DNA from 2 places in the Burkholderia vietnamiensis LMG 10929 genome. Region 1 is predicted to be linked to the other one. Evidence: riboswitches for the same ligand, from Rfam matches in the RefSeq annotation. Region 1 holds a riboswitch; the other holds the start of a gene.

Region 1 (10,693 bases):
GCGCCATTCGAACCGGGTGACGCTGAAACGGCGGCGCTCGCATCGGCCGCCGCATCGCTCGCATCGGCCGCCGCATCGCTCGCGGCCGGTGCCGACGCCGTGCCGCCCGCGCTCGCCCCCGCGCCGCTGGCCGACTGCGTCGTGTGGCTCGAACGCAACTACCGCTTCGGCCTCGATTCGCCGATCGGACGGCTGTCGCTCGCGATCCGTCGCGGCGACGTGCAGGCCGCGCTCGATGCGTTGCCCGCCGACGACGCGGCCGCCGCGTCGTTCCATGACGACGCCGGCGACACGCTCGCGCCGTCCACCGTCGAGCGGCTTGCACGCCGATTCGGCGCGTACCTCGCTGCGTTGCGCACCGCGTTGTCCGAGACGGTGCCCGATCCGCTGCCGCTGTTCGATGCGCTCAACTGTTTCCGGATCCTGTGCGCGACGCGCACGGGCTCGCGTGGCGCCGAGCACGTCAACGCGCTGGTGGCCGCGCATGTGCGGCAGGCGGCGCGCGTGCCGCTCGCGGTCGGCGCACACTGGTTCACCGGGCGGCCGATCATGGTGACGCGCAACGATTACGCGCTCGGGCTGTTCAACGGCGACATCGGCATCGCGTTGCCCGACGCGCAGGGCGTGCTGCGCGTATGGTTCCGGCGCGCGGACGGCACCGCGCGCGCGGTGTCGCCGGCCGCGTTGCCGCCGCACGAAACGGCATTCGCGCTGACGGTCCACAAGTCGCAGGGGTCGGAATTCGACGAGGCCGCACTGGTGCTGCCGGCGTCGTTCGGCCGCGTGCTGACGCGCGAGCTCGTCTATACGGCCGTCACGCGCGCACGGACGCGCGTGCAGGTGATCGGCCCGCGGCGCGTGCTGGCGCAGGCGGTTGCGACGCGCACGCAGCGCGACTCGGGGCTGGCGGCCCGCGTCGACGAGGCGCTCGCGCGCCGCCGCACGGAGACGTCACGATGATGATCCGCTACACGCTCGATCCGGCCGACGTCGAATGGACGGCCGTGCGCGCGCAGGGCGCAGGCGGCCAGAACGTGAACAAGGTGTCGAGCGCGATACACCTGCGTTTCGATATCCGCGCGTCGTCGCTGCCGCCGGTGCTCAAGGAGCGGCTGCTCGCGCTGTCCGACCAGCGCATCACGCGCGACGGCATCGTCGTGATCAAGTCGCAGGAGTACCGCACGCAGGAGAAAAACCGCGAGGCGGCGCTCGCGCGGCTCGACGCGCTGATCGGCAGCGTCGCGTTCACGCCGCGCGCGCGGGTCGCGACGCGGCCGACGCGCGCATCGAAGGAGCGGCGCCTCGAGCACAAGTCGCGCCGCAGCGTCGTGAAGTCGGGAAGAGGGAAGGTGATCGACTGACGAAATGCAGCGCCACAGCTCCCCCTACCGCATCACCGTGCCCGCGCGGTCGAGTACGAAATCGACGCAGAACACCACGAGACGGCCTTCCGCGCGAATCGCGACGGCTGCCGTATAGCAGTCGCGGCCTTCGGTCAGCGAGAAGTGCGGGCCCATCAGCGCAACGCGGCCCGGCGCGGCGATCGCGCGCTGGAAGTACGGGCGCCGCGACCAGTTGCTGTGCGTTTCCGGGAACAGCGGCGACAGCCGCGTGCCGACAGCCTGACCGGCGTCGACGCGCGCGCCGATCGACGGCAGAAACTGTTCGCCGATCTCGTCCGTGACGAACACGCGCCGCGCCGCCGGCACCGTGAACACGCGCTGCGCGGCTTCCTCCAGGCTGCCGCTCGCCGCAAACGTCGCCGCCCCGGTGAGCACCAGCCGCTCGATCGCATCGAAGCCGGGCTGCCCGTCGCTGGCGGGCCGATGCCGCTGCGCGATGAAACGCCGCCATGCGGCGTCGAGCAGCGCGGGCGCCGCCGCGCTCGCTTGCGCGATCGACGCATCCGGCTGGCCGAACCAGAAGCCCTGCACGAAATCGATGTCGGCTTCCATCAGCGTCTGCAGCGCGTCGTCGCTTTCGACGCCTTCGGCGAGCACCATCGCGCCGGCCTGATGCAGCATCGACACCAGGTGATACATGATCCGCCGATCGTCGGCCGACGAATTCGCGCGCTCGACCAGCGAGCGGTCGAGCTTCACGATATCGGGCCGCGCGCGCCACACGCGGTCGAAATTCGAGAACCCGGTGCCGAAATCGTCGATCGCGATCAGGAAGTCACGGTGGTGAATCATGTCGATCGTGCGGGCGAGCGCCGCTTCGTCGCGCGCCCGCTTCTCGACGACTTCGAGCACGATGCGGTTCGGTGGCAATCCGAAATGCCGGCACAGCGCGTCGACGAAACCGCGCTGCACGAGGCCCGAATCGAGCACGCGCGGCGTCACGTTCAGAAACAGCCAGCCGTCGCCGATGCGTTGCGCGACGAAGTTGGCCGTATGCAGGCAGCGCGCGAGCCGGTCGAGCAGCAGCACGTCGGCCGCCGCGCGCGTGCGGTCGAAGAGCGCCGCCGGCGACCTCAGCGCGCCATTTTCGTCGACGACGCGCAGCAGCGCTTCGTAGCCGACCACGCGCTTGTGCGTGATCGACAGCACCGGCTGGAACACGCTGCGCAGCGTCGTGTCGCGGTAGGTTGCCACCCAGCCGCCGGGCGTCGGCGTCAGGCGTTCGAGCAGGGAGTCGAGCGAGAGTTCGCGGGGGAGGTCGCGGGCAGGCTTCATGGCGAAGACGCCCTGCGGCGATCGGCGAGACGGTCTCGTGCGCGCCGCGCCGAAACCGTCGCACGCGCGGGTGGACGCAAAAGAACGCGGTGCATCGTAACCGCCTTGTGCGGATGAGTGCTGCGAGTGTAACGGCAAGCGCGCGCCGTGCGTATCAGGGAAACTCCAGACGCAAACGCTACACCGGCGCGCGGCGCAGGCGTCAGCCGCACGCCGCTCAGGCCGCCTCGCCGCCGCGCGGGCCGAAGCCCGGAATCCGTCTGATCACGCCGGTCGCGAGCGCGGTGCCGACGAGCACGATCGCGCAGCCCTCGATCATCACGATCGACACGCGTTCGCCGAGGAACAGCGCACCCCACAGCAGGCCGAAGACGGGGATCACGAACGTCACCGTGATCGCACGGGCCGGACCGATGTGCGCGATCAGGTAAAAGAAGATGAAATACGCGACGCCGGTGCAGGCGATGCCGAGCGCGAGCACCGCGCCCCACGCATGGACGCCGATCGCCGCGGCAGGCCACGTCGCGATCGCGAACGGCACCAGCAGCACCGTCGAGCCGATCATGCTGCCGGTCGCGTTGACGAGCGGATCGACGCCGCTGAGCTTGCGCTTCGTGTAGTTGGCCGCGATGCCGTACAGCAGCGTCGCGCCGAGCGCGGCTGCCGCGGCCAGCACGGTGGCGGTGGCGCCGGTCGCGCCGCGCGCGCTGGCGACCTGATCCCACACGAGCGTCAGCACGCCGGCAAAACCGATCACGAGGCCGAGCGCGCGCGGCAACGACAGTTTGTCCTTCAGCCACAGGTAGGCGACGAGCGCGCCCCACAGCGGCGTCGTCGCATTGATCACCGACGTCACGCCGGCCGACAGCGTCAGTTCCGCAAACGCGAACAGGCAGAACGGCGCGCCCGAGTTCAGCACGCCGACGACGAACAACGGCCACGCATGCCGGCGCAACCGCGCGCCGAGATCGGCGGGCTTGAAGCGCGTGAGCGCGAGTCCCGTGAGGAACAGCGCTCCGATGCCCACGCGCAACGCCATCAGCGGCGCGACGCCGAATTCGGCGACGCCGATCCGGATGAAGAGGAACGACGCACCCCACAGGGCAGCGAGGACGGTCAGCAGAAGGGCGTTCTTGGGCGACATCGGGCGGCCGGCGAGAGGAGGAATGCGGTGGATGTTACACCGCAGGATCGCGCGTTCGTTTCACGATCGGATGAAACGACAAGAAACGGGACCTCGGCGCGCGCGCCCGCCCGGCCGCGCCGCGGTGCATCAATGGTGGCGCCAGCCGCCGCGGCCGCCGAAGCCGAAGTTCAGCGACACGGCCGGCCCCCAGTAACCGCCCCACGCCGGCCCGTAGACGGGCGCCGGATAGTAGTACGCGGGGTTGGGCGCGACATACACGGGCGCCGGCTGCACCGGCGTGGCCGCGTAATAACCGGACGAATAGTAGCCGTAAGGGTAGTAGCAACCGGCGAGGGCTGCGCATGCGAGCGCCGTGGCGACGAGGGTCCTGGTCATGATGTTTCTCCGGCGGGAGCCGATGCTTCAGCTTAGCCCGCACGGCGACGCATCGGCGAGCGAAAGGGTAACGGCGCGTTTCCGGGGGCATCGCCGCGCAATGTGCCAATGCGTGCCCGCCAATGCGAAACGGCGTTTCCGCACCGCGGAAACGCCGTTTTGCCCAAGCCGCCGCGCGCGGCGGCGACCTGGAATGAGCCTGAGCGTACGCTTACTTGCCGACCTGGTTGCCGATCAGGCCGCCAGCTGCCGCGCCGCCGAGCGTCGACAGCGCGTTGCCGCCGATCGCCGCGCCGGCCACACCGCCGACGCCTGCGCCAATCGCCGTATCGCGCTGACGGCGCGTCATCGAATCGCAGGCCGACAGGCTCGCTACCGTCGCGACGAGGAGCGCGCATACCCCAAAACGCCGAATCGAGTTACGCATGATCGTTGTCCTTGTGGTAGTGGAGGGAGGTCGCACGACCGTATCGAGGCTGTGCATATGGCCAATCTACCCGCCGTCCCGTCATGCTGCTGTAAGGACTTGTTAAGGCTCGGGCGCTTTCGTAATGAATTGTTTCTCGCCCGCGGGCAGGCATGCGCGATGCGACGAACGCGCAAAACAAAGCCCGCTCGAAAGCGGGCTCGTGCAGGCGTCGGCAGACGTGTGCGGGGCCGCGGCCCGTGCGAGCCGCGGCCTCCGCATGTCCGCTTACTGGCGGTGATAGATCTCCGCGCCGGTCTTCACGAACTCGACTGCCTTGACTTCCATGCCCTTCTGCAGCGCTTCGGTTTCCGACACGCCCTGTTGGGCGGCGAACTCGCGCACGTCCTGCGTGATCTTCATCGAGCAGAAGTGCGGCCCGCACATCGAGCAGAAATGCGCGACCTTCGCCGAATCCTTCGGCAGCGTTTCGTCGTGGAATTCGCGCGCCTTGTCCGGATCGAGGCCGATGTTGAACTGGTCTTCCCAGCGGAACTCGAAGCGCGCCTTCGACAGCGCGTTGTCGCGCACCTGCGCGCCCGGGTGACCCTTGGCGAGGTCGGCGGCGTGCGCGGCGAGCTTGTACGTGATGATCCCTTCCTTCACGTCGTCCTTGTTCGGCAGCCCGAGGTGCTCCTTCGGCGTCACGTAGCACAGCATCGCGGTGCCGAACCAGCCGATCATCGCGGCGCCGATGCCCGACGTGATGTGGTCGTAGCCCGGCGCGATGTCGGTGGTCAGCGGCCCGAGCGTGTAGAACGGCGCTTCCTTGCACCAGTCGAGCTGCAGGTCCATGTTCTCCTTGATCAGCTGCATCGGCACGTGGCCGGGGCCTTCGATCATCACCTGCACGTCGTGCTTCCACGCGATCTGCGTGAGCTCGCCGAGCGTCTTCAGCTCGCCGAGCTGCGCTTCGTCGTTCGCGTCGTAGATCGAGCCGGGGCGCAGGCCGTCGCCGAGCGAGAAGCTCACGTCGTACGCCTTCATGATCTCGCAGATCTCTTCGAAGTGTTCGTACAGGAAGCTTTCCTTGTGGTGCGCGAGGCACCACTTCGCCATGATCGAGCCGCCGCGCGATACGATGCCCGTCATCCGGTTCGCGGTGAGCGGCACGTACTGCAGCCGCACGCCCGCATGGATCGTGAAGTAGTCGACGCCTTGCTCGGCCTGCTCGATCAGCGTGTCGCGGAAGATTTCCCACGTGAGGTCCTCGGCCTTGCCGTTGACCTTCTCCAGCGCCTGGTAGATCGGCACCGTGCCGATCGGCACCGGGCTGTTGCGGATGATCCACTCGCGCGTTTCATGGATGTGCTTGCCGGTCGACAGGTCCATCACCGTGTCGCCGCCCCAGCGGATCGCCCACGTCATCTTGTCGACTTCCTCGCCGATCGACGACGTGACGGCCGAGTTGCCGATGTTCGCGTTGATCTTCACGAGGAAGTTGCGGCCGATGATCATCGGCTCCGATTCCGGGTGGTTGATGTTCGCCGGAATGATCGCGCGGCCGCGTGCGACTTCGTCGCGCACGAACTCGGGCGTGATCTCGGCGAGCGCGTTCGCGCCGAAGGCCGCGGCGCCGAACGCCTGGCCCGGGTGCTGACGGCCCATCATCGCGGCGAGCTTCGCGCCGTTCGGGCCGCTCGCCTTCAGATTCTCGAGATACTCGGCGCGGCGCTGGTTCTCGCGGATCGCGATGTATTCCATTTCCGGCGTGATGATGCCCTGACGCGCGTAGTGCATCTGCGTGACGTTCTTGCCCGCCTGCGCGCGGCGCGGATTGCGGTGCAGGCCGGGGAAGCGCAGGTCGGCGGTGGCCGGGTCGGCCGCGCGCTCGCGGCCGTAGCCGCTCGACAGGCCGTCGAGCACTTCGGTGTCGCCGCGCGCTTCGATCCAGCGCTGGCGCAGCGCGGGCAGGCCCGCGCGGATGTCGATCTTCGCGTCGGGGTCGGTGTACGGGCCCGACGTGTCGTACACGTAGATCGGCGGATTCTTTTCGCCGCCGAAGCCGGTCGGGGTGTCGGCCTGAGTGATTTCACGCATCGGCACGCGGATGTCGGGCTGCGAACCGGTTACGTAAACCTTGCGCGAATTCGGCAGCGGGGCGACGGCAGCGGCGTCGACGTGGGCGTCGGCGGACAGAAACTTCGGATTGGCGTTCATGCAATCTCCTGTGTGAGCGCCGGGCAGGCGCTTCTGCGCAGGCCCGGAGCCCTTGACGAATGTGGGGCTCGAGCTAAGCAGGAGACGACGCTTGGTGAGGCGGCGGATTTCGTCAGGAGGATGGCGGCGAAATCCGTACGCTTCCCTGCGCTGGCATTATCCAGATCAGGTTCAAAGGGTATTTCTCACCCGCAATGCCGGTTGTTTGACCGGGCGCATTGCAGGACCCCCGCGTTAGCAGCGCACAAGATACACCGGCTTCGCAGCGGTTTCAACCGGCAGCCGGGCGCCGCCGCGGTGCGCCGCAGCATGGCCGCCGCCGCGAGCGCCCGCGCGGCCGGCAGCACGCCGCGCCGCCGCAGCGCGTTCGCGCGTCGCGGGCGGGTGCGAAGCGGTGCAACATCGCGCGCGTTTGCGCGGCCCAAAAAAATTTCGCGGCGGCTGTCATTTCCGGCGATGTCGTTCGTCTATTCGGCTCCTCGAACCCATGTTGTGGAGAAATCTGATGAAAAACGTACTGATCGCCGCCTGTGTCGCCGCTTTCGCCGCGCTTGCAACGAGCGCTTACGCGCAGAACGACGCGATGTCGCAGGGCGCGTCGTCGATGTCGAAGGACGCGATGGGCCACGATGCGATAAAGAAGGACGGCATGAAGAAGGACGCGATGAAAAAGCACGACGCCATGAAGCCGGATGCGATGTCGCACGATGCGATGGGCAAGGCGTCGGGCGACAAGATGGCGCCGTCGAACTGACGCAACCGTACGGGCGCGTGGCCGCCGCGTGCGCAGCACGCCGGCCGGTTGCGCGTCGCGCTGCGCTGCGCGTGTCGTGGCGTGGCGCATCGTGCCGCGTCGTGCCCGTCCGCATCGACGCGGACGCTATCCGGAGTGTTCATCATGCCAACCCTTCCCGCCATCGGCCACGCGGCGGCCCCGCGCCCCGCGCGCCCGATTCATCCGCTGTGGGTGCGCGTGAGCCACTGGCTCAATGCGCTCGCGGCGATCCTGATGGTGCTGTCCGGCTGGCGCATCTACGATGCGTCGCCGATCTATCCGCCGTTCGTGTTCGCGCACGGCATCACGCTGGGCGGCTGGCTCGGCGGCGCGCTGCAATGGCATTTCGCGGCGATGTGGCTGCTCGTCGGCAACGGGCTGTTCTACCTGACGATGTCGATCTCGACCGGACGCGTCGCGCGCAAGATGCTGCCCGTCACGCCGCGCGCGGTGTGGCGCGACCTGGGCGCCGCGTTGCGCGGCCGGCTCGCGCACGACGACCCGAGCGTCTACAACGCGGTGCAGCGTGCGGCCTACCTGTTCGCGATCGCCGATCTGACCTTGCTCGTGCTGTCCGGGCTGACGATCTGGAAGTCGGTGCAGTTTCCGCTGCTGCGCGCATCGTTCGGCGGCTACGACAACGCGCGCATCGTGCATTTCTGGGCGATGACGCTGCTCGTCGCGTTCGTCGTCGTGCACGTCGCGATGGCGTTGCGCGTGCCGCGCTCGCTGCTCGCGATGCTGCGCGGACGCTGATTCGTCTGCTCACGATCGAGGAACTCATCATGTCCGAATCCGAATCCCCCGGCGAGCGCCGGCCGTGGACGCTCGACCGCCAGTCGCTCGCGCTCGACGTGCGGCGCGAGCTCGAAATGCCCTCCCGGCGCCTGTTCAACCGGCGCATCCTGACGCTCGGCGGCCTGACGATGCTGAGCGGCTGCACGCTGCACGACGATGCGTCGGTGAACACGTTTCTCGAGCAGGTGTCGCGCATCAACGATCGCGTGCAGGCGTGGCTGTTCAGCGGCGAGCGACTCGCGCCGACCTATACCGAGGCCGACATCACGCGGCCGTTCCCGTTCAATGCGTACTACGGCATCGACGAGGTGCCGCACGTCGACGCGTCGACCTACCGGCTCGTGCTGTCCGGTCGCGTGACCGGCAAGCGCGTATGGACGCTCGACGAGCTGCGCGCGCTGCCGCATGCGGAGCAGATCACGCGGCACATCTGCGTCGAAGGATGGAGCGCGATCGGCCGCTGGGGCGGCACGCCGTTCGGCGCGTTCCTCGCGCGCGCGGGCGCCGATACGCACGCGAAGTACGTCGGCTTCAAATGTGCGGACGACTACTACGAGAGCATCGACATGCCGACCGCGCTGCACCCGCAGACGCTGCTCGCGTTCGACTACGACGGCCGCCGCCTGCCGCCGGAATTCGGTTTCCCGATGAAGCTGCGGATGCCGACCAAGCTCGGCTACAAGAATCCGAAGCACATCATGGAGATCTTCGTGACCGACACCTATCCGGGCGGTTATTGGGTCGACCAGGGCTACAACTGGTTCGGCGGATCGTGAGCGGCGGGGCGGTGCGAGGCGCGCTGCGTCACGGCTGCGCACCGCGCGCGATGGTGGGCGATGGTGCGTGATGGTGGGCGGCGTCGCGCAGCGGCCGCCCCAGCCAACCGTCGACACACGCCCGACCTACCCGCACCGCCGCATCTCACCCGTGCCGCGCCCGCAAATGTCGCGCCGAAACGTCAGTCGACATCCTTTCGGCCGGGCCGGGCGATCCTTTCGAATCCTTGATGCCATAATGCCGGGCATGCGCGCACGATGCCGTGCGCGCACATCTTGTCCGACCCTCTGCCGCCGCTTGCCGGTTCCTATTCGTCGCCGTTCGCACTGTCATGTCGTTCCGCACGCTCGTCCCCGCTTTCCCGGTCCCGTCTGGGCCGCTTGCCGGTTGCTCCGGTGTCTTGCAGCGGAGCGCGCCACCTGCCGTGCGGGCGGGCTGAACGATGACGCCACTCGACCGTCTGCTGGATTTCCTCGCCCGGCTGCCCCGACTGCCATTGCGCATCCGCCTGCCGCAAAGCCGCGGCGGCCGCGTCGCACTGGCGCTGGTTTTCATCTACTTCGTCTGGGGCTCGACCTACAGCGGCCTGCATTTCGCGCTGCAGTCGTTTCCGCCGCTGCTGCTGTCGGGCCTGCGCAACCTGCTCGGCGGCATCGGGCTGTTCGTGTTCGCGCTGCGCCGCAAGCCCGCGCGGCCGACGCTCGTCGAAGTCCGCAACTCGGCGATCGTCGGCACGATGCTGGTCGCGCTGTCGTCCGGCACGATCGCGCTGGGGATGCGCACCGTCAGCAGCGGCTCGGCCGCGGTGATGGTCGCGACGGTGCCGCTCTTTGCCACCGTGATCGCGGCGGTCGCCGGGCGCCCGGTCGCGCGAGGGGAGTGGGCGGCCGTCGCGCTCGGGATGGTCGGCATCGTCGTGCTGAACTCGGGCGGCGGCGGCGCCGCCAACTCGGCGCTCGGCACCATCTGCGTGCTGGCCGGCGCGCTGTTCTGGGCAGGCGGCGCGCATCTCGCGACACGGCTGAAGCTGCCGTCCGACCTGTTTCTGTCGACGTCGCTGCAGATCGGCCTCGGCGGCCTGATGTCGACGCTCGCCGCCTGGCTGATGGGCGAGCGCATCGAGCAGCTGTCGGCCGGGCCGGTGTTCGCGTTCATCTACCTGATGGTGTTCTGCACGATGGCCGCGTATGTCGCCTACGGCTATCTGATCCGCCATACGAGCCCGATCATCGCGAGCAGCTGCATGTACGTGAATCCGATCGTCGCGGTCGCGCTCGGCGCGCTGATGCTCGGCGAACCGGTCACCACGGCGACCGTCGTCGCGACGGTCGCGATTCTCGGCAGCGTCGGGCTGTCGTTCGTGTTCGATCCGGCGCGCCGGCCGGCGGCCGACGCTTCGCCGGCCATGTCGTCGGCCACGTCGCCGGCCGCCGTCGAGCTGCAAGCCGGCGCTGCGGCCGCGCCGGATCAGCCGTCGATGCCCGAGCCCGCGCCGATCCTCGCGCCGTCGGCCGTGC
Region 2 (10,693 bases), 820 kb from region 1:
GTACGGCAGGATGTCCTTGTTGACGATCGTGATGATGCGGTTGGTGTCGCCCTGCTTGATCGTCTGCTGCTTGACTTCATCGAGCACCTGCTGCGTCGCCGTCTTGATCAAACCCTGCGGATTCGACTGGTCGACTTGCGCGTGCGCCGCGCTGCCGAACGAGAACAACGTCGCGAATACGGGGATCAGGAACAGTTTTTTCATCGTAATGACCTGCGTGAATGAGTCGAGGCAAAGCTTTGAGCCGGTAGCTTACGCGCAAGTTCGCGCGCGCCACCGACTGAATCGTTTCCGGCTGTAACGAATGTAAGCGGCTCAGTGCAGCTTCTCAGTGCAGCTTGATGCTCGGGAAGCGGAAGCCGCCCGGCGACGGCGGCGTCATCTGCATCGCCGGCACGTTCGTCGCGCTCGCCGGGTTCGGCGCCTCGGCGGCGCCGGATGCCGGTGCCGCAATCGCCGCGCCCGACGCACCGGCCGGCGCGGTCGCGCCGCCGACGGCTGCGGCGCCGGCGGTAGCCGGAGCCGCGCCGTCGTCCGGCAGGTCGTACTTCGGCAGCGCATCGCTGCCCGACGCCGTGGCGGCTTCGCCGCGAGCGTTGTTGATCAGCATCTGGCGGCGCTGCAGATACGCGTTGCGGACGAACGAATACTTGTCGAGCGCGGCCGCGTCGAGCACGTCGCCTGCGCCGAGCAGGTTCGCACGCGTGTTCACGAGGTTCACGCCGAACAGGCCCCAGCTCAATCCGTCCGGCTTCACGTAGGTGAGCGGGTTGCCGATGTAGTCGACGCCGAGGCCGGCCGTGTCGCGCAGCGTGCTCGGGCCGAGCAGCGGCAGCACCAGGTACGGGCCGGCCGGCACGCCGTAGCGGCCCATCGTGACGCCGAAGTCGGCCGTGTGCTTCGGCAGTTTCGCGACCGTCGCGACGTCGAACAGGCCGCCGACGCCGAACACCGTGTTGATCACGACCCGCATGATGTCGCCCACCCCGTCGGCGATGCGCAGCTGCACGATGTTGTTCGCGGCGATGTAGACGTCGCCGATGTTCGAGAAGAAGTTGGTCACGCTGTCGCGCACCGGCTGCGGCACCACGTACTGATAGCCCTTCGCCACCGGCTTCAGCGCGTACGTGTCGACGGTGTCGTTGAACTTGTACATCGACCGGTTGAAGCCCTCGAGCGGATCGCCCTTGGTCGGCGTCTGCACGGTCGCGCAACCGCTCAACGCGGCGACTGCCGCCACGGCCAGCGCGGCATGTCTGATGCGGATCGTCTGCATGGTCATTACCCTCTTGTCTTGTTCTCGTGTGGTTATTGGGCGGCCGAGCCGGACACCGCGGAGGCCGGCACCGCCACCGGTGCGGGTGCGGGCGCGGCCGGTGCAGCCGGCGCCGCGGCGGCGGGCTTCGCGCCGCCCGCGTCGGCCGCCTTGCTGTACAGGAACTGGCCGATCAGGTTCTCGAGCACGATCGCCGACTGCGTCATCGTGATCGTATCGCCCGACTTCAACATTTCCGTGTCGCCGCCCGGATCGAGGCCGATGTACTGCTCGCCGAGCAGCCCGGACGTCAGGATCTTCGCCGACGAATCCTTCGGGAACTGGTATTGGCCGTCGACGTCGATCGTCACGACCGCCTGGTACGTGTTGGTGTCGAAGCCGACCGACTTCACGCGGCCGACCACGACGCCCGCGCTCTTCACGGCCGCGCGCGGCTTCAGCCCGCCGATGTTGTCGAATTTCATCCGCACCGAGTAGGTCGGCTGAAACGACAGCGAGCTCATGTTGCCGACCTTGAGCGCAAGGAACAGCACGGCAAGGAAGCCCACCACCACGAACAGGCCGACCCAGAAGTCGAGAGCAGTCTTTTTCATCGTCATTCCAAAATTTGGCTTGGCTGAGGCTTAGCTGAACATCAGCGCGGTCAGCAGGAAATCGAGGCCGAGTACGGCGAGCGACGCGAACACGACCGTCTTGGTCGTCGCGCGCGACACGCCCTCGGGCGTGGGCTTCGCTTCATACCCCTGAAACAGCGCAATGAAGGTGACGGCGAACCCGAACACGATGCTCTTGATCACGCCGTTGCCGACGTCGGCCCAGACCTCGACACCGCCCTGCATCTGCGACCAGAACGCGCCCGGATCGACGCCGATCAGCACCACGCCGACGAAATAGCCGCCGAGCACGCCGACCGCGTTGAAGATCGCCGCGAGCAGCGGCATCGCGATGATGCCGGCCCACAGGCGCGGCGCGATCACCGTCTTCAGCGGGTCGACGGCCATCATCTCGAGCGCGGTCAGCTGTTCGCCGGCCTTCATCAGGCCGATTTCGGCGGTCAGCGACGTGCCGGCGCGGCCCGCGAACAGCAGCGCGGTCACGACCGGCCCCAGCTCGCGCACCAGCGACAGCGCGACGAGCAGCCCGAGTGCCTGCTCGGACCCGTAGCGATTCAGCGTGTAGTAGCCCTGCAGCCCGAGCACGAAGCCGACGAACAGCCCCGACACGGCGATGATCACGAACGAGTAGTTGCCGAGGAAGTGGATCTGCTTGGTGACGAGCCGAGGCCGGCGCAGCAGCGGGAAGAATTCCAGCACGAGGCGCACGAACAACCGCGTGCCGTAGCCCGCGCGCTCGAGGCCGCCGATGACGTAACGTCCGATCGCGCTGATCATGCGCGTCCTCCGCCGAGCCCGAAATCCGCCGCCAGCGGCGCGCTCGTGTAATGAAATTTGTACGGGCCGTCCGGCGCGCCGTCGATGAACTGGCGCACGCTCGGATCGGTCGATGCGCGCAGCTCGGCCGGCGTGCCCTGCGCGAGCACGCCGCCATTGGCCAGGAAGTACACGTAGTCGGCGATCGCGAACGATTCGGGCACGTCGTGCGTGACGAGGATCGACGTCGCGCCGAGCGCCTCGTTCAGCGTGCGGATCAGGTTCGCGGTGATGCCGAGCGAGATCGGATCGAGGCCGGCGAACGGCTCGTCGTACATGATCAGCTCGGGATCGAGCGCGATCGCGCGCGCGAGCGCGATGCGTCGCGCCATCCCGCCCGATACCTCGGACGGCATCAGGTCGCGGGCGCCGCGCAGCCCGACCGCGTTCAGCTTCATCAGCACGAGATCGCGGATCAGGTCGTCGGGCAGGTCGGTGTGCTCACGCAGCGCGAACGCGACGTTCTCGAACACCGACATGTCGGTAAACAGCGCGCCGAACTGGAACAGCATGCCCATCTTGCGGCGCAGCGCGTACAGGCCATCGCGCGTCTGGGCGCCGACGTCGGCGCCGTCGAACAGCACCTGGCCGCGGCTCGCGCGCACCAGGCCGCCGATCAGCCGCAGCACGGTCGTCTTGCCGCAACCCGACCCGCCCATCACGGCCACGACCCGGCCGCGCCCGAAGCGCATGTTCAGGTTCGACAGCACGAGGCGGTCGCCGTAGCCGAAGTCGACGTCGCGAAGTTCCAGCAGTGTGTCGGGAGGAGTGGGGCTCACGGAGCTGACAGTCCTTTTACGCAGAACGCCGAATTATAGGGCCTGCATCGGAATGATGTCGCGACGGCGTTTCGAGCCCTGCGGTCAACGATTGTCAAATTGTCGGGCAAACCATTGCTGCAACGCAATAACCGCCGCCCGATAATCGGCCGCGCCCGTGATGGCGCTGACCACCGCGACGCTGCCGACGCCCGTCGCCAGCACGTCCGGCAGCGCCTCCAGGCTGACGCCGCCGATCGCCACCAGCGGCGCGTGGGCCGCCGCGAAGCGTGCATAGCGCGCGATCCGCGCGAGGCCCTGCGGCGGCGCGGCGACCGCCTTGGTCGCGGTCGCGAACACGGGACCGAGCGCCAGATAGCTCGGGCGCTCGTGCAACGCGCGCAACATCTCGTAATAACCGTGGCTCGACAGTCCGAGCCGCAGGCCGGCCCGCGCGATGGTCGCGAGATCGGCCGTGTCGAGGTCTTCCTGGCCCAGATGTACGCCGTACGCGCCTTCTTCTACGGCGATCTGCCAGTGATCGTTGATGAACACGCGCGCATCCGGATAGCGCCGGCCTGCTGCCACCGCGCGCGCGATCTCGCGGCGCAGCGCGTCCGGAGTCGCGCCCTTGACCCGCAGCTGCACGGTGCGCACGCCGCAATCGAGCAGGCGTTCGACCCATTCGGCGTCGGGCACCACCGGATACAGGCCCAGTTGCGCCGGACACGGCGGGAACGCGGGCTCCGGCGCGGCCGGCAGGCCGGCTACGCGCGGGAATCGTGCCGGGTCGACGGGCCAGGGGTCCGCGTCGCCGGTTTCGTCGCCGTCGCGCCACGCCAGCGCGAGCACCAGCGCGTCGAGCGGCGCGAAGCCGCAATCGAGGAACGCCGCGAGCGCGGCGATCCAGTCGTCGGCGAGCGGATGGGCACCTTCGAGCGCATGGCGCGCGCCGGCGGCATGCAGCACCGCGCCGCGCTCGTCGAATTCGATCGCGACCGCGTCGGCGGACGCCGGGCGCGATGCGGCCGACGCGCGCACCTGGGCCGCCCGGTCGCCGGCCGACACGATCAGCACGTCGCCGTCGGCCGGCACGTCCGGCGCGGCGACGCAGATGCGCCACGGCGTCGCCGCGGCCGGCCAGTCGCCCAGGCGCGCGCGAATCCGCTCGGCCGCCTCGGCCAGTTCGTCGGCCGGCGGCCAGAACGCGTCGGCGAAGCGCGCGCTCATGCGCCGCCTCCGTCCTGGTGCCAGAACGGCATGCCGACGACCGGCGTGCTCGCATGCGCGGTCTCGCGCGCGTCCATCGGGCCGGCCAGGTATGCGGCGCGGCCGGCTTCGACGCCCTGCGCGAACGCACGCGCCATGATCTCCGGATGCGTGGCCTGCGACACGGCCGTGTTCAGCAGCACGCCGTCGAAGCCCCACTCCATCACCTGGCACGCATGCGACGGCACGCCGAGCCCGGCGTCGACGATCAGCGGCACGTCGGGCAGCCGTTCGCGCAGCACGCGCAGCCCGTACGGGTTCACGACGCCCTTGCCGGTGCCGATCGGCGCGCCCCACGGCATCAGCGCCTCGCAGCCGACGTCGAGCAGGCGGCGGCCGATCACGAGATCCTCGGTGCAGTACGGAAGCACCTTGAAGCCGTCCTTGACCAGTTGCGCGGCTGCCTCGATCAGCCCGACCGGGTCGGGCTGCAGCGTGTAGTCGTCGCCGATCAGCTCCAGCTTGATCCAGTCGGTGTCGAACACCTCGCGCGCCATGTGCGCGGTCGTCACGGCCTCGGCGACGGTCTGGCAGCCGGCCGTGTTCGGCAGCAGCGGCACCGCGTGGCGCTTGAGCAGATCGAAGAAGCCGGCCTCGGCGGTGCCGCCCGTCATCTGCCGGCGCAGCGCGACGGTCACCATCCCGGGGCGCGACGCGTCGATCGAATCGGACAGCGACTGCAGCGACGGATAGCGCGACGTGCCGAGCAGTACGCGGCTTGCGAAGGTTGCGCCGTAGAGCGTGAGTGCGTCGGCGGAAGTGTGGGACGTCATGTCGTTTTCCTGGAAGAGCGGGGGCAACGCGGCGACGCTCAGCCGCCTGCGACGGGATGCACCACGTCGAGCTTGTCGCCCGCCGCGAGTGCGCGCGCCGCATGCTGCGTGCGCGCGACGAACGTGCCGTTCAGCGCGACCGCGTACGGCGGGCGCGCGCCGTACGCGGCGAGCGCATCGGCGACGGTCGCGCCGTCGGGCAGCGTCAGGGTCTGCTGGTTGATCTGGATATCCATGAGGCTCGGTCGGATTCGGTCGGCGGCGCGCGTCAGGCCGGCTGGCGCGCGTCGTCGCGGTGATGAAGGAGCGTCGGCCAGCGCGCGGCGTCGCGCCACGCGGCAAACGCGTCGGCATCGGCGAACGCGCCGCCGAGCGCCGCCTGCGCGAGCGCGGCGGCCGCCTGCGCGACTTCCGGCGCGATCATGAAGCCGTGCCGGTACAGGCCGTTGACCGCGAGCGTCGTCGCGCCGTCCCAGATCACCGCGGGGCGGTGATCGGGCAGCGTCGGGCGGCACTGCGAATTCAGTTCGAGGATGCGCGCCTCGCCGAACGCCGGGTGCACGGAGAACGCCGCGCTCAGCAGCTCGAGCGCCGAGCGCACGCTGACGGGCGACATGTCCTCGCCTTCCACCTCGGTCGCGCCGATCACGTACAGGTCGTCCTGCTTCGGCGCGATGTACAGCGGATAGCGCGGATGCAGCAGCCGCACCGGCCGCGTGAGGCCGATGCCGGGCGCGTGCACGCGCGCGACTTCGCCGCGGATGCCGCGCAGCGCCGGCAGCGCCGGTTTCGCGCCGAGCCCGCGGCAATCGATCGTGAAATGCGCGTCGGGACGGTTCGCGTCGTCGATCGTCGCGTGCCAGTGCAGCTCGACGCTGCGTTGCGCGAGGCCGGCCGCCAGCGCGTGCAGCGCCTGCCGGTTGTCGAGCTGCCCTTCGCGCGGCAGCATCAGGCCGCGCGCGAAGCGGCCGGCGAGCGCGGGCTCGGCCGCATCCACCTGCGCGCCGGCCAGCGCCACGAAGCCGCCGTCGAACAGCTCGGCCGGCGCGTTCGCGCGCACGCGGCGCTCGAACAGCGGCGCTTCCGCGCGATCGGCGTGATGCCAGACGACCAGCGTGCCGCGATGCTGGAAGAACACGGGTTCCGGCAACTCGGCGAGCCATTGCGGCCAGCGCGCGAGCGACGCGACACCGAGCTCGGTGATCAGCAGCTCGGCGCTCGCCGCCTCGGCGACGGGCGCGAGCATCGCGGCGGCGATCCATGCGGCCGACTGCTCGCCGTCGGGGCCGCCGCGCTCGTACAGGGCGACGCGATGCCCGTCGCCGGCGAGTCGCCAGGCGACCAGGCGGCCGACGAGGCCGCCGCCGAGTACCGCGAAATCCGGGCGCGACGCGCCGAGGTTCGACGTGCGGAGATTCATCGTGCGCCCTCCATGCGAAGCGCGCGGGCCTGAACGGCCGACGCAGGCGCGTGCGCGCCGCCTCGTGCAGACGCACGCGGCAGCGGATCGGGAACAGCGAAAAAGACTGAAGATTGAGCGGTCATCATTCCTTCCGTAACGCGCGATGCGCGTACCCAAAAGGACGAAACCGGCAGCAAAGGCCGGCCGGGCGGGACTCGGACGCTGACCATGTGGGATGGCGGCCAGCGCGGCCCGGCGGGATCAGAAACTTCCCTCGCCGGTATTACCCGGATCGGGTGCGAAGGGTCTTTCTCAGCCTCGCAGCGTTGCCCGGAACTACCCATGGCCGCACTCGAAGCACCCCTGTTTCGTCGTCGGCCATTAGACCATAAAAGCGGAAAGCGCCGCAAACTGTCCCCGTGCGGCAAATTCGCCCGTCGCAGCGCGCCGCTCTGGCACAATGCCCGCAGGCCGGCTGCGCGAGCGGCCGGTTGCCGCGTCACCGCCGGCCTTAAGTGCTGTTTAAGGCGCGCGGGCGACCATCCCGACGCCCGCTGTCGGTCGGCACCTCGTCGCCGGCATCTCGTATCGCGGCGCGCGTCCGGTCCGCCCGGCCCGCGCGCCGGCCACTCACCAGGAAGCACATGACCCAATCGATCGATCCCGTCCGCTCCGACGCCGCGCCGCAGGACGAGCGCCCGGTATCCGCGTGGAGCCTCATCAAGCCCTACTGGGTGTCGTCCGAATGGAAGATCGCGTGGGGGCTGTTGATCACGATCGTCGCGATGAATCTTGCCAGCGTATGGCTCACCGTCCTGTTCAACTCCTGGTACGGTAAGTTCAACAACGCGCTGCAAGCAAAGGACGCTCACCACTTCCCCCATTTGATGCTGCAGTTCGGCGGCCTGGCATTCGCGTCGATCGTCCTGTTCGTCTACAGCCGCTACCTGCGTCAGATGCTGGGCTTCCGCTGGCGACAGTGGCTCACACATCGTTTTCTGGATGAGTGGTTGAACGGACGAGCGTTCTATCGCATTGAGCGAGACCACCTCGCCGACAACCCGGACCAGCGGATCTCGGACGATCTTCAGTCGTTTGCAACGACGACGCTGGCGCTGTCCCTCGATTTGCTGTCCACGTTCGTCACCCTGGTTTGGTTCACTGCCATTCTTTGGACACTTGCCGGTCCCCTGACACTGCCCATCGGCGGTACAACGCTCGTTATTCCCGGGTATATGGTGTGGGTGGCGGTGATCTATGCGCTATTCGGCTCGTACTTGATACAAAAAGCGGGACGTCCTCTGATCTCAATCGGCTATCAGCAACAACGCGTCGAGGCCGATCTGCGCTTTGGCCTCATCCGAGTTCGCGAAAACGCGGAGCAAATCGCCTTCTACGATGGCTCTGCGTTTGAGGAGGCGCACGCGCGCACTCTTTTTGAACGTATCCGCGAAAACTGGTGGGCCTTCATGAAGTACACGAGGCGGCTCAATTTTGTATTGAACTTCTACAGCACGATCGCAAATGTGTTTCCGTATATCGCCGCCGCGCCCGTCTATTTTGCCGGTGCATTTTCGTTCGGTACGATGATGCAGATCGCGGACACATTCAGTCGCGTCAGCGATTCGTTCTCGTGGTTCATCAACAGCTACGGCACCCTCGTCGAATGGCGCGCGACCGTCAACCGTCTGCGCGAATTCAAGCGCGTGATGGGCACGTCGCATCTGAAGGAAAGCCTGTCGCCCGCGACCGAGCACGGCGGCATCAACCTGCACTACGTCGATGCGGCGAAGCTGTCGACGTCGTCGCTGAAGCTCGCGCTGCCGAACGGCACCGCGCTCGCGAACATCGGCAACGTGACGATCGAGCCGGGCTCGCGCTGGCTGGTGGTCGGCAAGTCGGGTTCCGGCAAGAGCACCTTCATCCGCGCGCTCGCGGGCCTGTGGCCGTTCGGCGACGGCGCGATCGACGCGCCGGTCGGCGCGCGGTTGATGTTCGTGCCGCAGACGAGCTATCTGCCGATCGGCACGCTGAAGGCCGCACTCACCTATCCGGCCGCGCCCGATGCCTTCACCGACGACGCATGCCGCGACGCGCTGCGCGCGTGCCACCTCGAAGGCTACGTCGACCGTCTGGACGAAACCGGCCACTGGACGCGCGTGCTGTCGCCGGGCGAACAGCAGCGGCTCGCGGGTGCGCGCGTGCTGCTGCACAAGCCCGACTTCCTGTTCCTCGACGAAGCGACGAGCGCGCTCGACGCCGACAACGAAGCGCGGCTCTATCACTTGTTCGCCGAACGGCTGCCGAAAGCGGCGATCGTCAGCATCGCGCATCGCGAGGCGCTGGCTGAGTTCCACGTCGGCACGATCAACGTCGAGCGCGTGAACGACGACGACAAGGTTGCCGCGTAGCGCCCTGTAACGCTGCGCTCCTGCATGGCGCAGCATTCCTGACTAGCGCTGCACTCGTTATGCAGCGAAGCAACGAGCCGGCGCGCTGCACCGGCTCGCCGTCCCTTCTGCCCTACCCGCCCGCAGCCGCGATCGGCGCCGACACGATCGGCACATGCGACACGCCTTCGTGCGACAACCGGCTTTCGAACAACGTCAGCGCGTCGAAGCGCAGCGCGAGCGGCCGGCCGATCGCGCCGCCATGCGCGGGCTGCCCGTCCGCGTCGCGCGGCAGCCGTGCGAGCGTCACGTGCGGCCGGAACGGCCGGTGATCGGCCGGCACGCCGAGCTCGCGCAACACCGCAGACAACGCCGCGTTCAGCGCCGCGCACGCGGGATCGGCCGCGAGTTCGGCCACGATCAGCCTGGCGCGCGGCAGGCTCGGCCACCATGCGATCCGCTCGACCGGCTGCAGCGGCAGCGCGTGGGCGGCCGCGAGCGCCGGCAGACGCGCGGCCAGCAGGTCGCACCGCGGGCGCTCGATCGCGCCGATGAACGCAAGCGTCACGTGAAGTTGGGCCGCCGGCGTGCGGCGTGCGCCGCGCGTGACCGGCAACGCATGCAGCGCGTCGCTCGATGCCCGATCGGGCATCAGCGCGACGAATGCACGGAGCCGGTCGCCGTTCATGATTCGCGCGCCGCGATGCGCGTGTCGGCCAGCGCATCGGCGCCGGCCGGCAGCACGCATGCGCGTGCCGGGATCGTGTGGCGCGCGAACGCCGGCTTAGCGATGCGCTGCCGGCGATAGTCTCCCCACGCGGCACGCGCATGCTTGCCGGGCGAGAGGATCACAACGAAGTTGACGACCGCCATCGCCGGCACGATCCCGTAGACGGCGTTGAACAGACCAGGCACGGATGCGCTCATCCTCAATCCTTCTACAGGGCTCGGTCATATGCGCCGGCCGCGCGAACGCCGCCGTCGGGACGACATGATCGGATCGGGCAGCCCGCCCGAAAACCGCAAACGGAAACGATCGGCGCTCGCATGACATCGCGACCCGATGTGATCAGATTAGGCGACGCATCGCGAAGATGCGTCGACGCGCGCGATGCGACCGCGCACCACGGGCGGTCGGCTGCCATAAAAAAACGGGCGCCCTCGCGGACGCCCGTCTCGTCGAAACCTGCTCGCGGCCGAAATCAGCGCGGCAGTTCCGAATGCCCCATCAGGTACGCATCGACCGAGCGCGCGCACTGGCGGCCTTCGCGGATCGCCCACACGACGAGCGACTGGCCGCGGCGCATGTCGCCGGCCGCGAACACCTTGTCGACCGACGTGTAGTACGAGCGCTCGCCTTCGGTGGCAGCACGCGCATTGCCGCGCGCGTCCTTC

What was found. Region 1 has a riboswitch for thiamine pyrophosphate ahead of thiC (phosphomethylpyrimidine synthase ThiC). Riboswitches for the same ligand answer to the same signal wherever they lie in the genome.
Region 2: it holds a riboswitch for thiamine pyrophosphate, as region 1 does, so the genes downstream of both, AK36_RS12075 (FAD-dependent oxidoreductase) here and thiC (phosphomethylpyrimidine synthase ThiC) in region 1, are expected to answer to the same signal.

The regions. Positions count from the first base shown of each region.
Region 1 is NZ_CP009631.1:2,956,175-2,966,867, reverse strand. Features, by position in the region: gene AK36_RS23330 (AAA family ATPase) at 1-960, shown strand, start outside; gene arfB (alternative ribosome rescue aminoacyl-tRNA hydrolase ArfB) at 957-1,361, shown strand; gene AK36_RS23320 (sensor domain-containing phosphodiesterase) at 1,386-2,678, opposite strand; gene AK36_RS23315 (DMT family transporter) at 2,896-3,822, opposite strand; gene AK36_RS23310 (hypothetical protein) at 3,952-4,200, opposite strand; gene AK36_RS23305 (glycine zipper 2TM domain-containing protein) at 4,412-4,627, opposite strand; gene thiC (phosphomethylpyrimidine synthase ThiC) at 4,895-6,826, opposite strand; TPP riboswitch at 6,951-7,067, opposite strand; gene AK36_RS23295 (pentapeptide MXKDX repeat protein) at 7,332-7,580, shown strand; gene AK36_RS23290 (cytochrome b/b6 domain-containing protein) at 7,725-8,357, shown strand; gene AK36_RS23285 (molybdopterin-dependent oxidoreductase) at 8,387-9,175, shown strand; gene AK36_RS23280 (EamA family transporter) at 9,619-10,693, shown strand, end outside.
Region 2 is NZ_CP009631.1:456,123-466,815, forward strand. Features, by position in the region: gene AK36_RS12035 (MlaC/ttg2D family ABC transporter substrate-binding protein) at 1-204, opposite strand, end outside; gene AK36_RS12040 (MlaA family lipoprotein) at 329-1,276, opposite strand; gene mlaD (outer membrane lipid asymmetry maintenance protein MlaD) at 1,309-1,875, opposite strand; gene mlaE (lipid asymmetry maintenance ABC transporter permease subunit MlaE) at 1,900-2,667, opposite strand; gene AK36_RS12055 (ABC transporter ATP-binding protein) at 2,664-3,485, opposite strand; gene thiE (thiamine phosphate synthase) at 3,570-4,694, opposite strand; gene AK36_RS12065 (thiazole synthase) at 4,691-5,506, opposite strand; gene thiS (sulfur carrier protein ThiS) at 5,545-5,742, opposite strand; gene AK36_RS12075 (FAD-dependent oxidoreductase) at 5,775-6,926, opposite strand; TPP riboswitch at 7,161-7,283, opposite strand; gene AK36_RS12080 (ABC transporter ATP-binding protein/permease) at 7,553-9,319, shown strand; gene thpR (RNA 2',3'-cyclic phosphodiesterase) at 9,432-9,986, opposite strand; gene AK36_RS12090 (hypothetical protein) at 9,983-10,225, opposite strand; gene AK36_RS12095 (glutamate synthase subunit beta) at 10,501-10,693, opposite strand, start outside.